2 regions of the Herbiconiux sp. FW305-C-125 genome follow, and region 1 is predicted to be linked to the other one. Evidence: predicted binding sites of a transcription regulator. Region 1 holds the regulator's gene; the other holds the start of a gene.
What was found. Region 1 encodes HrcA, which represses chaperone genes, less so after heat shock. Its sites were predicted from a motif close to TTNGCACTCGNNNNNNNCGAGTGCNAA; they were not measured.
Positions count from the first base shown of each region.

Region 1 (7,672 bases):
CGTCGGGGTGCACGTGCATCTGGTCGAGCGCGTAGCTCGCCAGGCGCAGCAGTGCCGTCTCGTCGACCGGCACCGACGACTCGTTGTTGACCTCTATCGACACGGTGACCCTAACGTTTGCTGCGGTTGTACCGACGGTCGCGCTCGGAGCCGAACTCCGGCCCGTGGCCGGCGTTCTCCCGGCGCGCCATCTGCACCTGATCGTATTTGGTGTAGGCGTCGACGATCTGCCCCACCAGCGTGTGCCGCACCACGTCGGCGCTCGTGAGCGTGGCGAAATGGATGTCGTCGATCCGGTCGAGGATGCGCGTCACGACCTGCAGGCCACTGGTGCCGGTGGGCAGGTCGACCTGCGTGATGTCGCCCGTGACCACCATCTTCGAGCCGAAGCCGAGCCGGGTGAGGAACATCTTCATCTGCTCGGGGGTGGTGTTCTGCGCCTCGTCGAGCACGATGAAGGAGTTGTTCAGGGTGCGGCCGCGCATGTAGGCGAGGGGTGCCACCTCGATGGTGCCGGCGGCCAGGAGCTTCGGCACGATCTCGGGATCCATCATCTCGTTCAGCGCGTCGTAGAGCGGCCGCAGGTAGGGGTCGATCTTGTCGGTCAGCGTTCCCGGCAGGTAGCCGAGCCGCTCACCCGCCTCCACCGCGGGACGGGTGAGGATGATGCGCTCGACCTCTTTGCGTTGCAGCGCCTGAACCGCCTTCGCCATGGCGAGGTAGGTCTTGCCGGTGCCCGCGGGGCCGATGCCGAACACGATCGTGTTCTCGTCGATGGCGTCGACGTACTGCTTCTGGCCCATCGTCTTCGGCCGCACGCTCCGGCCGCGCGCGGTCACGATGGCCTGGCTCAGCAACTCGGCGGGGCTCGCCGCGCGATCGTGCTCGAGGATGCGCGCCGAGGAGGACACCTCGACGGGTGTGAGGTCGTGCCCGCCGCGCACCATGAGCAGCAGTTCTTCGACCAGCCGGCGCGCCGCGTCGACCTGATCGGCGTCACCGCTCAGCGTGATGTCGTTGCCGCGGACGAGCACGGTGACCGACGGGAACTGACGCTCCACGGTGGTGAGCAGCCTGTCCTGCGGACCGAGCAGGCGCACCATCTCGATGCCGTCGACGTGCAGGCGCGCTTCGCCCTGCGGGGAGTTCTGTGCGGATGTGGATGCGGTGTCAGCCCTGTCCAAGGGTTCCTTCCTCGAGGCCGCCCCCGAGCACGTGGGCGTGCACGTGGAAGACGGTCTGTCCGGCGTTCGCGCCGGTGTTGAAAATGAGTCTGAAGTCGCCGTCGGTCAGTTCGGCAGCGAGGGAGTTGGCGACCGCGACGACCTCGGCCAGGAGGCCGGGGTCACCGGCGGCCAGTTCGACCACGTTGCGGTACTGCTCGGTCTTCGGCACGACCAGCACGTGCACGGGCGCTTTGGGCGCGATGTCGGGGAACGCGATGACCCGATCGGTCTCGGCGAGGATGGTCGCCGGGATCTCCCGGGCGACGATTCGGCTGAAGATCGACGGCGAGTCGGTTTCGGTGGACATGGCTCCAGTCTAGTTTTGGCACCCCATAAACGGACCGGGTGTTGACAACTCCGCGTACCGGGTTCGCTACGAGCGTGCCTGTGCAGGAGTGGAGCGGCTCACCAGCGGCCGAGCGACGCGTTCAGCACCGCCAGCGCGGCCGGCCCCGCGCTCGAGGTGCGCAGCACCTCGGTGCCGAGCCGCACCGAACGGGCACCGGCCGCCGCGAGCGCGGACAGCTCCCGTGGGGAGATGCCGCCCTCGGGGCCGACGACGAGCACCACCGGCGCCGCGCTCTCCTCGGCCGCGAGCGCGCCGGCCACCTCGCTCAGGCGGAGCTCGGCGGTCGGCTCGAGCACGAGCATCCGGCTCTCCGCCGCCAGCGCCTCCAACGCGCGCAGGTCGGCCAGCCCGCTCACGGTCGGCACGAACGGCCGGATCGACTGCTTCGCCGCCTCCCGCACGATCGCGCCCCAGCGCTCGACGCCCTTGGCGACCTTCGCTCCGGCCCAGCGCGACACCGAACGCTCGGCCTGCCACGGCACGACCGCCGCGACCCCGAGCTCGGTCGCCGTCTGCACGGCGAGCTCGTCTCGGTCGCCCTTCGCGAGCGCCTGCACGAGCACGAGGGGTGGTGAGGGCTCCGGATGCCGGACCGCCGTCTCCACCGCCAGCTCGAGTTCACGCGCCTCGACCCGGGTGACCACCCCCGAGACGACGAGCCCGCGGCCGTCGCCGATGGCGGTGTGCTCGCCCACGCGCATCCGGTTCACCGTGGCGGCGTGCCGCGCCTCGTCGCCCGAGAGCACGACGACGTCGCCCAGGCCGTGCGGCACGGAGGCCAGGTCGTCGCGGAGGAAGAGCGAGCTCATCGGGCGCGGGTCAGACGTTGAGGAAGCGGTCGCGGAGCTTCGCGAACAAGCCCTGCTGGAAGTGCCCGAGGGTGGGCGCCGGGTACTTGTGCGCATCGGCGAGCTGCTTCACGAGCTCCTTCTGCTTGTGGTCGAGCTTCGTGGGCGTCACCACCTGCACCCCGACCCGAAGATCGCCGCGGCCGTTGCCGCGCAGGTGCGTGACGCCGCGGTTCTTCACCGTGATGACCTCGGCGCTCTGCGTGCCGGGCTTGATCTCGATCTCGATGTCGCCGTCGAGCGCCTGGACGGTGGTGGTGGTGCCGAGCACGGCGTCCCACATCTGCACCTCGAGGGTGCAGAGCAGGTCGTCGTCGTTGCGCGAGAAGACGTCGTGGTGCTTGACCTTCATCTCGAGGTAGATGTCGCCCTGCGGGCCGCCGGCCGGGCCGACCTCGCCCTGGCCGGGCAGCTGGAGGCGGAGGCCGGTGTCGACGCCCGCGGGGATGTCGACCGGGATGGTGCGACGAGCGCGCACCCGGCCCTGACCCTGGCAGGTGGGGCACGGGTTCGGGATGACCGTGCCGTAGCCGCGGCAGGTGCCGCACGGTGCGCTCGTCACCACGTTGCCGAGGAGGGAGCGCACGGTGCGCTGGATGGAGCCGGAGCCGCCGCAGATGTCGCAGGTGACCGGGGAGGTGCCCGGCTGGCAGCACGAGCCGTTGCAGGTCTCGCAGATCACGGCGGTGTCGACCTCGAGGTCGCGGTGGGTGCCGAAGATGACCTCGCCGAGGTCGACCTCCACCCGGAGCAGCGCATCCTGCCCGCGCTCGGCCCGCGATTTCGGGCCGCGGGAGGCGCCGCCCTGGCCGCCGAAGAAGGTCTCGAAGATGTCCCCGAACCCGCCGAAGCCCTGCGCGCCGCCGCCGAAGCCGGGCTGTGGGCCGCGGTCGTAGTCGCGGCGCTGCCCAGGGTCGCTCAGCACGTCGTAGGCGTGGGTGACCTGCTTGAACTTCTCCTGCGCATCCGGGCTCGGATTCACGTCGGGGTGCAGTTCGCGGGCCAACCTGCGGTAGGCCTTCTTGATCTCCTCGGGCGTCGCTTCGCGCGAGACGCCGAGCACGTCGTAATGGTCAGCCACCGGGGGCTTCTCCTTCGTATCGGTGAGGGTCGTGTAGCCGTGGCGGAGGAACGGTCAGTCTGCGCTGCCCGAGTCTCCGAGGGTGCGGGAGAGGTAACGCGCCACCGCGCGCACCGCCGAGATGTTGCTCGAGTAGTCCATGCGGGTGGGGCCGAGCACCCCGAGGCGGGACACCGAGGTGCCGATCCCGGAGTATCCGGAGGCGAGAATGGATGTCTCGCCGAGGCCGAACGATTCGTTCTCGCGGCCGATCGAGACGGTGACACCGCGCTGGTCGGCCTCCATCTCGCTGAACAGCCGCAGCAGCACCACCTGCTCCTCCACCGCCTCGAGCACGGGGAGGATGCTGCCGTGGAAGTCGTCCTCGGTGCGCACCAGGTTGGCCGCCCCGGCGATGAGCAGCTTCTCCTGCCGGTTGGCCGTGACCTGGTCGCGCAGGATGCCCGCCACCACCGAGACCGTCGGGGCGTGCTCGGGCGGGAAGCGGTCGGCGACGCCGGTGAGCGCGCTGGCGGCTTCGGTGAGGCCGAGTCCGCCGACGGCCTCGTTCAAGCGTGTGCGCAACTCGGCGATGAGCGCGTCGTCGATCTCGGCCGGCACGTCGACCACGCGCTGATCGACGTGGCCGCTGTCGGTGATGACGACGGTCATCAGGCGCCGCGGGGTGAGCGAGACCACCTCGACGTGGCGCACGCGCGCCTGGGAGAGCGAGGGGTACTGCACCAGGGCCACCTGATGGGTGAGCTGGGAGAGCAGGCGCACCGTGCGGGCCAGCACGTCGTCGACGTCGACGCTCGAGTCGAGGAAGGTCTCGATGGCGTGCCGCTGAGCGGGACTGAGCGGCCGGAGGTCGGCGAGGTGGTCGACGAAGAGGCGATAGCCCTTGTCGGTGGGCACCCGGCCGCTGGAGGTGTGCGGGGCGGTGATCAGCTCCTCTTCTTCGAGGAGCGCCATGTCATTGCGGATGGTGGCGGCCGACACGCCGAAGGAGTGCCGCTCGGCGATGCTCTTCGAACCGACCGGCTCGCGCGAGGCGACATAGTCCTGCACGATCACCCTGAGCACCTCGAGGCTGCGTTCCGAGACCATCGCACCCTCCTCGTATTGGCACTCACCACACCGGAGTGCCAATTATATCTCCGATTATGACGCGGGGGATGCGAACACCCTGAGCGGAAATCATTGCTGCCCGTCAGCCCGGGCGCTATCTTGTCTCTGTGCACGAGCCCGTGCATCCCACGTCTGAAAGGGCGAGACATGACTGACCCCAACGCAACACCGCCGTACGACCCGGCCGCCGGCCAGCCCACTCCCCCGGCCGGACAGCCGACACCTCCCCCCGGCTACCAGGCCCCGCCGCCCGGGTACCAGCAGCCCCAGCCGGGCTACCAGCAGCAGCCGGGCTACCAGCAGGCGCCCGCGGGCGCTCCGCTGTCGCCCGCCGAGGACAAGCAGTGGGCCTTCCTCGGACAGCTCGGTGGCATCCTCGGCTGGATCCCGCCGCTGATCATCTGGCTGGTGTTCAAGGACCGCGGTCCGCTGACCAACCAGGAGGCCAAGGAGTCCCTGAACTTCCAGATCACCGTGGCGATCTTCGTCGTGGGCCTCTACATCATCGGCACGATCACGGCGTTCATCTTCATCGGCTTCCTGTTCTACTTCCTCGCCTGGGCGGTGCAGATCGTCGGCCTCATCTTCGCGATCATCGCCGGCATCAAGGTGAACCAGGGCGGCACCTACCGCTACTTCTTCAACTTCCGCTTCATCAAGTAAGCGGAGGCGCAACGGCGAACGGCGTGTCCGTTCCCGTCTTCGGTTGGGCTTCGCCCAAAGGCGACGGGAACGGACACGCCGTTCGCCGTTGCTTGAGGGGTCGAGGCGTCAGGTGAGGCGGCGCACGACCGCGTCGGCCAGAAGCCGGCCCTGCAGGGTGAGCTCGAGGGTGCCGCGGAGGGCAGCCGGGCCGTCGATGAGACCCTCGGCGATGAGAGCGGCCACGGCGGGACGCGCCTCGGGCGCGAGCGTGCGCAGGTGCAGAGCGCCGCGCACGCGGGTGAGGAGGAGGATGCGCTCGAGTTCGCGCGCATCCGCACTGATCGTCTCGCGGCCGGCCGCGGGCGACTCCCCCGCCGCGATGCGCTGCGCGTACGCCGCCGGGTGCTTCACGTTCCACCATCGGGTGTCGCCGACGTAGCTGTGCGACCCCGGACCGATCCCCCACCAGTCGTTGCCCACCCAGTAGCCGAGGTTGTGGCGCGAGCGGTGCTCCGCGTCGCGGGCCCAGTTGCTCACCTCGTACCACTCGTAGCCTGCGGCTCCGAACGCGGCATCCGCCCGCTCGTACATGTCGGCCTGCAGGTCGTCGGAGGGCGCGGCCACCTGTCCGGACCGGATCTGGCGGGCGAGCTTCGTCCCCTCCTCCACGATGAGCGCGTAGGCCGAGATGTGATCGGGCCGCTCGGCCAGCACCGCGTCGATCGACCGCTGCCAGTCGTCGAGGCTCTCGCCCGGGGTGCCGTAGATGAGGTCGAGGCTGACGTCGAGACCGGCGTCCTTGGCCCAGCGCACCACATCCGGGATGCGCTCGGGGTCGTGCGTGCGCTCGAGGGTGGCGAGCACGTGCGGCACCGCCGACTGCATGCCGAAGCTCACCCGGGTGAAGCCGGCATCCGCGAGCGTCCGGAGGTAGGAGGCGTCGACGGAGTCGGGGTTGGCCTCGGTGGTGACCTCGGCTCCCGGGGCGATGCCCCAGGTGTCGCGGGCGGCGGCGAGCATCGCCACGAGCTGCCCGGCGGGGAGCAGGGTGGGTGTGCCGCCGCCGAAGAACACGGTGGCCAGCGGGCGAGCCGGCTGGCCGGATGCGTCGAGCACCCCCGCGGCGAACCGCATCTCGGCGATGGCCTGGCTCGCGTAGTCCGACTGCCGCACGCCGCGGAGCTCGGTGGCCGTGTAGGTGTTGAAGTCGCAGTAGCCGCAGCGCACACGGCAGAACGGCACGTGCACGTAGAGCCCGAAGCCGCGGGGCACGTCAGCACCGGCGTCGGCGGCTGCGGCTGCGGCTGCGGCCGCCGACGCAGGCAGCAGCCCGTCGACCGGCGCCGGATCTCCCAGCGGGAGAGTGGAGGGCATGACCCTAGACGCCCCGCGCGGGCGACAGCGAGCGCAGGTACCGGCGGGTGGCGCGCTCCTGCATCACCCGGAGCACGGGGTAGCCCAGCCAGTACAGCCACGACGAGGGCCGGGAGAAGGCGCGCACCACGACCCAGACCGAGTCGTCGCTGCGGTGTTCGACGGCGAAGAGCTCCTCGCCCGACTCGGGGTGGCCGGGCAGGGTGCCGTAGGCGAAGCCGCGCCGACCGGGCTCGTCGAGGAGGTAGACCACCCGCACGGGCGCGGCCACGGTGCGCCCGAGCAGACGGATGCCCACGACCGCCGTCATCCCCGGTGTGACGAGCGGGGTGCCGTCTTCGCCGTAGGCCTGCTCGGCGTCGGCGCTGCGCGGGCGGACGGGCGTGCCGGCGGCGTCGTAGACGAGGCCGGCGTAGTCGGTGTCGGTGGGGGCGGGCATCCGGATGTCGTCGACCGTCAGCCCCGAACCGCGCTGCACACCCCACGCCATGAGCTTCGCGCTCGCGGTCTCGAAGCGGGCTGCACCGGAGCCGATGCGCGCCTGGCGCTCCATCGGCCGGAAGCCCTTCGGCGGGTAGTAGAGCAGGTCGGGCGCCTGCGTCGCGCCGACGGCCGCGTAGCTGAGCGGTGCATCGCGCGGAGCGGCGGCGGGCAGCGCATCGGCCACGGTCACTTCTTGTCCTTCTTCTCGGTGTCGCCCGAGAGGGCCGCGATGAAGGCCTCCTGGGGCACCTCGACCCGGCCCACCATCTTCATGCGCTTCTTGCCCTCTTTCTGCTTCTCGAGCAGCTTGCGCTTGCGGGTGATGTCACCGCCGTAGCACTTGGCGAGAACGTCTTTGCGCATGGCACGGATCGACTCGCGCGCGATGATGCGGGCGCCGATCGCCGCCTGGATCGGCACCTCGAACTGCTGGCGCGGGATGAGCTCGCGGAGGCGCCCCGTCATCAGCACCCCGTAGGCGTAGGCCTTGTCGCGGTGCACGATGGCGCTGAACGCATCCACCTGCTCGCCCTGCAGCAGGATGTCGACCTTCACC
Region 1 is NZ_JBYSYO010000003.1:85,099-92,770, forward strand. Features, by position in the region: gene ybeY (rRNA maturation RNase YbeY) at 1-103, opposite strand, end outside; gene AC3WLB_RS10730 (PhoH family protein) at 111-1,184, opposite strand; gene AC3WLB_RS10735 (HIT domain-containing protein) at 1,171-1,533, opposite strand; gene AC3WLB_RS10740 (16S rRNA (uracil(1498)-N(3))-methyltransferase) at 1,632-2,384, opposite strand; gene dnaJ (molecular chaperone DnaJ) at 2,395-3,504, opposite strand; gene hrcA (heat-inducible transcriptional repressor HrcA) at 3,559-4,593, opposite strand; gene AC3WLB_RS10755 (DUF4870 domain-containing protein) at 4,762-5,277, shown strand; gene hemW (radical SAM family heme chaperone HemW) at 5,386-6,633, opposite strand; gene AC3WLB_RS10765 (DUF1990 domain-containing protein) at 6,638-7,306, opposite strand; gene lepA (translation elongation factor 4) at 7,303-7,672, opposite strand, start outside.

Region 2 (7,672 bases), on a different contig from region 1:
GAAGACGGTGTTTCTCGAGGTGCGCGCCGACAACCCGGTCGCGCACGCGCTCTACGTCTCGCTCGGCTTCGCCGACATCGCCGTGCGGCCCGACTACTACCAGCCCGACGGGGTGGACGCGATCGTGATGCGGGCCGAACTGTCCGCCCCGGGCGCGGCGCTCGCGGCAGAAGGGAACTCCCGATGAACGCGGCCGAACCCGTGGTGCTCGGCATCGAGACCTCCTGCGACGAGACCGGCGTGGGCATCGTGCGCGGCTCGACCCTGCTGGCCAACGTGATCGCGTCGTCGATGGACGAACACGCCCGCTACGGCGGCGTGGTGCCCGAAGTCGCGGCGCGCGCCCACCTCGAGGCGATGAACCCGACCCTCCAGGCCGCGCTCGCCGAGGCCGGCCTCGGGCTCAGCGACATCGACGCCATCGCCGTGACGAGCGGCCCCGGGCTCGCCGGTGCCCTCATGGTGGGCGTCGGAGCCGCGAAAGCCCTCGCCGTCGCCACAGGAAAACCGCTCTACGCGGTCAACCACCTGGTGGGTCACGTCGGCGCCGACGTGCTCGCGGCCGAGTCGCTCGAGTACCCGACCATCGCCCTGCTCGTCTCGGGTGGTCACACCTCGCTCCTCCTCGTGCGCGACCTGGTCGACGACGTCGAGCTCCTCGGCGAGACCATCGACGACGCCGCCGGCGAGGCCTTCGACAAGGTGGCGCGCGTGCTCGGCCTGCCCTACCCGGGCGGCCCGCAGATCGACCGGGCCGCTCTCGGCGGCGACCCCGACGCCATCCGCTTCCCCCGCGGACTGATGCAGGCCAAAGAGCTCGAGAAGCACCGCTACGACTTCTCGTTCTCGGGCCTCAAGACGGCGGTCGCCCGGTGGGTCGAACGCGCCGCCGACGCGGGGGAGCCGATCCCGGTGGCGGATGTCGCGGCCAGCTTCCGCGAGGCGGTCGTCGACGTGCTGCTCACCAAGGCCTTCCGGGCCTGTGCCGACTTCGGCATCCCGCGGCTGCTGCTCGGTGGCGGGGTGGTGGCGAACGCACGCGTGCGCGAGGTGGCCGCCGAGCGAGCGGATGCCCAGAGCGTGAGCCTGCGCATCCCGCCGCTGTCGCTCTGCACCGACAACGGGGCGATGATCGCCGCGCTCGGGGCGCAGCTGATCGGCGCTGGCCACGCGCCCTCCGACCTCGGGTTCGGCGCGGATTCGACGCTGCCGGTCACCGAGATCCAGATGCGCTGAGCGCCTGCCGCGAGCCCGAAGCAGCACCGGAGCGACCTCGTGTGACGGGGCTCATTGACACTTTCTCATCGGCCCTGCCACGATAGTGCCGTCATCGTTTCCCACGACATTGGAGCCCCCGTGACCGAACCCACGCCCGCGTACACGCCCGCACCCGTCGCCCGCAAGACGAACGTGCTCGCCATCGTCTCGCTGGTGATCTCCATCCTCGGTTTCACCGTGATCGCGATCATCCTCGGCGCGATCGGCCTCAACCAGATCAAGAAGACCGGGGAGGCCGGCCGCGGCCTCGCAATCGCCGGCATCATCATCGGCGCGGTGGAGCTCGTGATCGGCATCATCCTCATCATCGTGTCGATCGCGATCGTGGCCGCGAACACCACCGTCACCACGTACTGAGCCGTCCGCACGGGCGGCGCGCAGGCGTCTGCCCGTACGCTGGTTCCACGATCGCAGAAAGCGGCCGGCAACGGCCCGAACAGAAGGGCGTTCTCCGTGAGCGACACGAACAACCCCACCCCTGAGGCCGGCGAGCCGGTCACTCCGCCCGTGACGCCGCCCGAGACCGGGAGCGTTCCGCCGGCCCCGCCGGTGCCGCCGGCACCCCCGGCGGCGCCCGCCGCTCCCGCGTACTCGCCGCCGCCCGCGCCCAGTGCTCCCGCGTACGGTGCGCCGGCGGCACCACAGCCGCCCACCGGTGGCTACCAGACGCCCCCGGCGCCGGGCGGGTACCAGCAGCCTGCTCCCGGCGGCTATCAGCAGCCGGCCCCCGGCGGGTACCAGCAGCCGCCGGCCGCGGGCTACCAGACCCCGCCGCCCGCCCCGGGTTACGGCCAGGCGCCGCCTCCCGGCTACCAGCAGCCCGGGCAGCAGCCGTACTACGGCTACGCGCCGGCTGCCACGCCGCCCATGAACACCCTCGCCATCGTCACGATCATCCTGGCCTTCGTGTTCTCGGTCGCCGGCATCGTGACGGGCCACATCTCGCTGAAGCAGATCGACCGCACCGGCGAGTCGGGCCGCGGGCTCGCCAAGGCCGGCCTCATCCTGTCCTACGTCTTCACGGGGCTGTGGGTGCTCGGCATCATCGCCTACATCATCTTCATCGTGGTGATCGTGGCCGCCGCCGGCTCGGGAGCGATGTACTCGAGCTACTGAGCAGCCTGGTGACGCGCCTCAGGAGGCCGTCACCCTCATCCGGCCACCCGGTCGACCAGCAGCGCCTCGTGCGCTCCGGCCACGCGGGTGAGGATGAGGGTGGCGGCCTCCGGCCCTTTCAGGCCGAGACGCGTCCGCAGGGCGGCGGGATCGACGTCGATGCCGCGCTTCTTGATCTCGAGGGTGCCGATGCGCCGCTCGCGCAGCGCTCTCTTCAGCTGCGCCTCGCCGGCCGGCAGCCGTTCGCGCACGCGGAAGGCGTCGGCGAACGGGGTGGCGACCAGCTCGTCGCCGGTGAGGTAGGCGATGTCGCGGGACAGCATCCCCGCACCGAGACGCTCGCCGAGGGCGCCGATCAGGCGGGCGCGGATGACGGCGCCATCCGGTTCGTACAGGTATTCGCCGAGCTCGCGGGTCGGCAGGTCGGCGCTGTCGGCCTCGGCGCTCAGCTCGGCCGCTCCCGAGTCGTCGAGGACGAGCGCGGAGCGACGGATGCCCGGCCGTGCCAGCGCCCCGAACCACAGCCCCAGCTCGACCACCTGCCCGTCGACCGACACCCACTGCGCCTCGGCAGCGGCGGGGATGGCCGAGCGGTCGAAGCCAGGCCCGAGTTTGATGCCGGTGGGCATCCGCTCGGCCAGGCCGAAGGCGAAGTCGATGGTGGGGGAGTAGTCCTCCGGGCGGGTGAGGCGCCGGGTGTTAGCCGTGCCGGCAGTGCGGCGGGCGGGGTCGAGGTAGACGGCGGCGACGTCGTCGAGGGGGAACGTCTCGGCGTCGCCGAGCACCACCTCGGCCGTCGGGAAACCGGCGAGATTGTAGGCGGCGACGGCGGCCGTGACCTCGTCGCGCTCGACGGCGACGACCGGAAGGTCGAGGGCGGCCATTGCCAGCGCGTCGGCGCCGATGCCGCAGCCGAGGTCGGCGATGCGCCCGGCGCCCGGGCCGGCGCTCGGGTCGGCGCCGCCGATCCCGGCGTCGCGGAAGCGGCCCGCGTGCAGAGCGGCGACCTTCAGTCGCGTCGCCTGCTCGAGCCCGGCCGGCGTGTAGAGCAAGCGCTCGGCGAAGGCCCCGAACTTGGCGCGGGCCTTCTCGCGCAGCCGCGCCTGCGTCAGCACGGCGGCCACCAGCTCGGGGGGATGCCCCGCCTTGCGCAGCGCCGACACCTGCTGCACCGATCCACCCGCCGAGTACAGCGGCAGCGAGTCGAGCAACCGAAGCCCCTCGGGCGTCAGCAGTACCGCGAGCTCGCCCGAATCCACTGGGCTAGCTTACTGTGCTGGTTGCCGGGCAGCCCGAGCGAAGGCCGGGCCGCACCGCAACCAGCACAGCACTGGCACTCACGTTGCGCGAGTGCCAGGAACAGCCCTAAACTCGGATTAGCACTCTCGGTGTGAGGGTGCTAACCCAGACGTTTTGAAACTGAGAAAGAAGAGGTCAACCGTGTCGGTCTCCATCAAGCCGCTCGAGGATCGCATCGTCATCAAGCAGGTCGAAGCTGAGCAGACCACTGCTTCCGGTCTCGTCATCCCTGACACCGCCAAGGAGAAGCCGCAGGAGGGCGAAGTCGTCGCCGTCGGCCCCGGCCGCATCGACGACAACGGCAACCGCGTTCCGCTCGACGTCGCTGTCGGCGACAAGGTCATCTACTCCAAGTACGGCGGAACCGAGGTGAAGTACGCCGGTGAGGACTTCCTGGTGCTCTCGGCTCGCGACGTGCTCGCGGTCGTCGTCCGCTAGTCGGCACGACCCAGCAGTTCCCGGAACCCGGGCGGCCTCGGCCGCCCGGGTTCTCTGTCTGCCGCGAACGGTGCCGCGCGATGAGGCGCATCCGCCGGAGTAGAGTGACGCGGTGACGCCCGCACCGAACCCCGCCATCGCGGGTTCGGCCTCCGAGCGCTTCCGCACCGGGCTCATCTACGCCGTCATCGCCTACGTGCTCTGGGGCGTGTTCCCCCTCTACTTCCTGCTGATGCGGCCGGCCGGCGCGTTCGAGATCGTCGCCTGGCGCATCCTGTTCTCGCTCGCGTTCTGCGCGGTGCTGCTCACGGTCACCCGCGCCTGGCAGCCGTTCATCGCGATAGCGCGCCAGCCGCGGCTGCTGCTGTGGATGGGCCTGGCCGGCGCCCTGATCTACGTCAACTGGCAGACCTACATCATCGGCACGCTGGGCGGTCAGGTCGTCGAGACGTCGCTCGGCTACTTCATCAACCCGATCGCCACGGTGCTCCTCGGCGTGCTCGTGCTGCGCGAGCGGCTGCGGCGGATGCAGTGGGCCGCCATCGCCGTCAGTGCGATCGCCGTGGTCGTGCTCACCGTGGGTCACGGCAGCGTGCCCTGGATCGCGCTCGTGCTCGCCGCCTCGTTCGGCACCTACGGACTGGTGAAGAAGCACGTCGGCCCGCGGGTCGATGCGGTCAGCGGCCTCACCCTCGAGTCGCTCTGGATCGCACCCGTGGCGGTGGTTCAGGTCGTCGTGGTGAGCCAGACCACCGGCCTCGTCTTCGGCACGGTGGGTGTGTGGCACACGCTCATCCTCGTCTCCGCCGGCGTCGCGACCGCGATCCCGTTGCTGCTGTTCGCCGCGTCGACGCGGCGCTTGCCGCTCGTCTACGTGGGGTTCGTGCAGTTCATCGTGCCGATCCTGCAGTTCGTGATCGGGGTGTTCATCCTGCACGAGCCCATGCCGGTCGCGCGCTGGGTGGGCTTCGCGATCGTGTGGCTGTCGCTCGCCATCCTCATCGTCGACATGGTGCGCGCCGCCCGCGGATCGCGCGCCGCGGAGGGCGACGCCGAGCCGCAGCGGTAGTCTGAGGCGAGCATGACCCACCCCCATCGCCGAGCCCGCGGCAGGGCCGCCCGTGTCCTCGCCCTCGCGATGCTGTGTGCAGGCGCGCCTCTCGCGCTCGCTGCGTGCGTGGCTGCCGCGTCGCCCGAGCCGCCGGCGACACCCACCCCGGTGGCGTCGATGGCGCAGCCCATTCCGACCGGCGACGGCGTGCTCACCATCGGGGCGCTGGTGCCGCTCACCGGTCCCGACGCCGCCTGGGGCGCGGGCGCGCTCGCCGGCGTCGAGTTGGCGGCGCGCGACATCGATGAAGCCGGCGGGGTGCGGCACGCCTCGGTGATCGTTGTGCACGCCGACGCCGGCGACACCTCGAGCACGCGCGCCGCCGACGCCGTCGCCGCGTTCGCCGGCCGCGGGGTCGACGCCATCGTCGGCCCGCACGTTCCCGGTCTCGTCGACGCGGCGGATGCGGCCGCCGCCACGGCAGGCATCCCGGCGCTCTCGGCGGTCGCCCCGCCGGTCGCAGTCGACGACGCGTTCGCCGCCCGGCTCCGTTCCTCCGATCCGGCGCTCACCGACACCCGCTACGCCGCCGAGAGCTACGACGCCACGGTGCTCATCGCGCTCGCCGCGCAGGCGGCCGGGGACGACGGACGTGCGTCGGTCGCGGCGTTCCTGCCCGCCGTGACCGGTGGGGAGCTCGCCTGTTCGAGCTACGGCGAGTGCCTCGCGGGCCTGAAGGCGCCCGGAGGCATCCGCTATTCCGGTGTCACCGGTCAGCTCACGACGGATGCGACGGCTCCCGCCGCGGGGGCGCTCCGGATGCTCGGCCTGCGCCGCTGAGAGCGCGCTCACATCACCGGGAGGTAACGATTTGCCCGTGTTACGTGCCTGTAACACGAACGTATTGTTCCGTGGCGCAATGCCGCATAGCGTGAATCCACGGCAATTCTTCGAATTCGCCGAGAACTGCACATATTCACAAAAGGAGCACCATGAGCGTATTTGCGAAGGCCACGGCCTCGCGCTCGAAGCCCCTGTCGATCGTTGCGGGTGTCGCCGCGTTCAGTGCCACGGCTCTTCTGCTGGCATCCTGCGCGTCGACTCCTTCCACCGACGGCGGAGAGACCACAGCAGCCGCAGCACTGTGCGGCCCCGATGCGGCCACCGCAGCGGCCGACATCACGGCCGTCAAGCCCGAGGCGGCGCAGAGCCGCGACACGAAGCTGAAGATCGGCTCGATCCTGCCCACCACGGGTAGCCTCGCGTTCCTCGGCCCGCCCGAGATCGCCGGTGTCGACCTGGCTGTCGACGAGATCAACGCCTCGGCTCCTGGTGTGCTGGGCGGCAACGTCGAGGTCATCCACCGCGACTCCGGCGACACCACCACCGACATCGCGACGCAGTCGGCCACCGACCTGCTGAGCCAGGGTGTCTCGGGCATCGTCGGCGCCGCGTCGTCGGGTGTCTCGTTCACCTTCATCGACCAGGTGACGGGTGCGAAGGTCGTCCAGGTCTCGCCGGCGAACACCTCGCCCGACTTCTCGACCTACGCCGACGGCGGGTACTACTTCCGCACCGCCCCCTCCGACGTGCTGCAGGGCCGCGTGCTCGGCAACCTGATGGTGGGCGACGGCGCCACGAACGTGGGCATCATCTACCTCAACGACGCGTACGGCTCGGGCCTCGAGCAGAACGTCTCGACCGCCATCGAGAACGCCGGCGGCACCGTCGTGGCGTCCGAGGCGTTCAACGAGGGTGACAGCCAGTTCTCCTCGCAGATCGACGCCGTGCTGGCCGAAGACCCCGACGCCATCGCGCTGATCGCCTTCGACCAGACGAAGGTCATCATCCCCGAGCTCGTGGGCACCAAGGGCTACGACGGCAGCAAGGTCTACTTCGTCGACGGCAACCTGGCCGACTACTCGGCCGACTTCGACGAGGGCACCCTGAACTGCGCCAAGGGCACGCTCCCCGGCGTTCTCGCCGACGACGCGTTCAAGGCGAAGCTGCTCGGTGTGAACCCCGACCTGACCGACTTCAGCTACGGCGCCGAGTCGTACGACGCGGTCAACCTGATGGCGCTCGCCGCCGTCGCCGGTGGCGCCACGGATGGCCCGACCATCCAGGCCAACATGAAGGCGGTCTCCGAGGGCGGCACGAAGTGCACCTCGTTCGCGGAGTGCGCCGACCTGCTGGCCGCCGGCACCGACATCGACTACGACGGCGTCTCCGGACCCATCACCTTCGATGACAACGGTGACCCGACCGAGGCCTACATCGGTATCTACCAGTACGGCAAGGACAACACCTACGCGCCGCTGAACGTCGAGTTCGGTTCGCTCGCGAAGTAGTCTCCTCGCACACGAGGCCCGGCCCCTCCTCGGAGGGTGCCGGGCCTTCTGCGTTCACGGCACCGGGCGCACGCCGGCTACGCCGACAGCAGCCACCAGGCGCGATGCCACTCGGCCGGCGACGAGAAGTCGAACGGAT
Region 2 is NZ_JBYSYO010000001.1:957,824-965,495, reverse strand. Features, by position in the region: gene rimI (ribosomal protein S18-alanine N-acetyltransferase) at 1-187, shown strand, start outside; gene tsaD (tRNA (adenosine(37)-N6)-threonylcarbamoyltransferase complex transferase subunit TsaD) at 184-1,236, shown strand; gene AC3WLB_RS04945 (DUF4190 domain-containing protein) at 1,357-1,635, shown strand; gene AC3WLB_RS04940 (DUF4190 domain-containing protein) at 1,732-2,394, shown strand; gene AC3WLB_RS04935 (THUMP-like domain-containing protein) at 2,430-3,653, opposite strand; gene groES (co-chaperone GroES) at 3,835-4,131, shown strand; gene rarD (EamA family transporter RarD) at 4,244-5,200, shown strand; gene AC3WLB_RS04920 (ABC transporter substrate-binding protein) at 5,213-6,022, shown strand; gene AC3WLB_RS04915 (ABC transporter substrate-binding protein) at 6,175-7,533, shown strand; gene AC3WLB_RS04910 (hypothetical protein) at 7,611-7,672, opposite strand, start outside.
Region 2: the regulator HrcA is predicted to act here: its motif matches at 3,725-3,751, upstream of groES (co-chaperone GroES).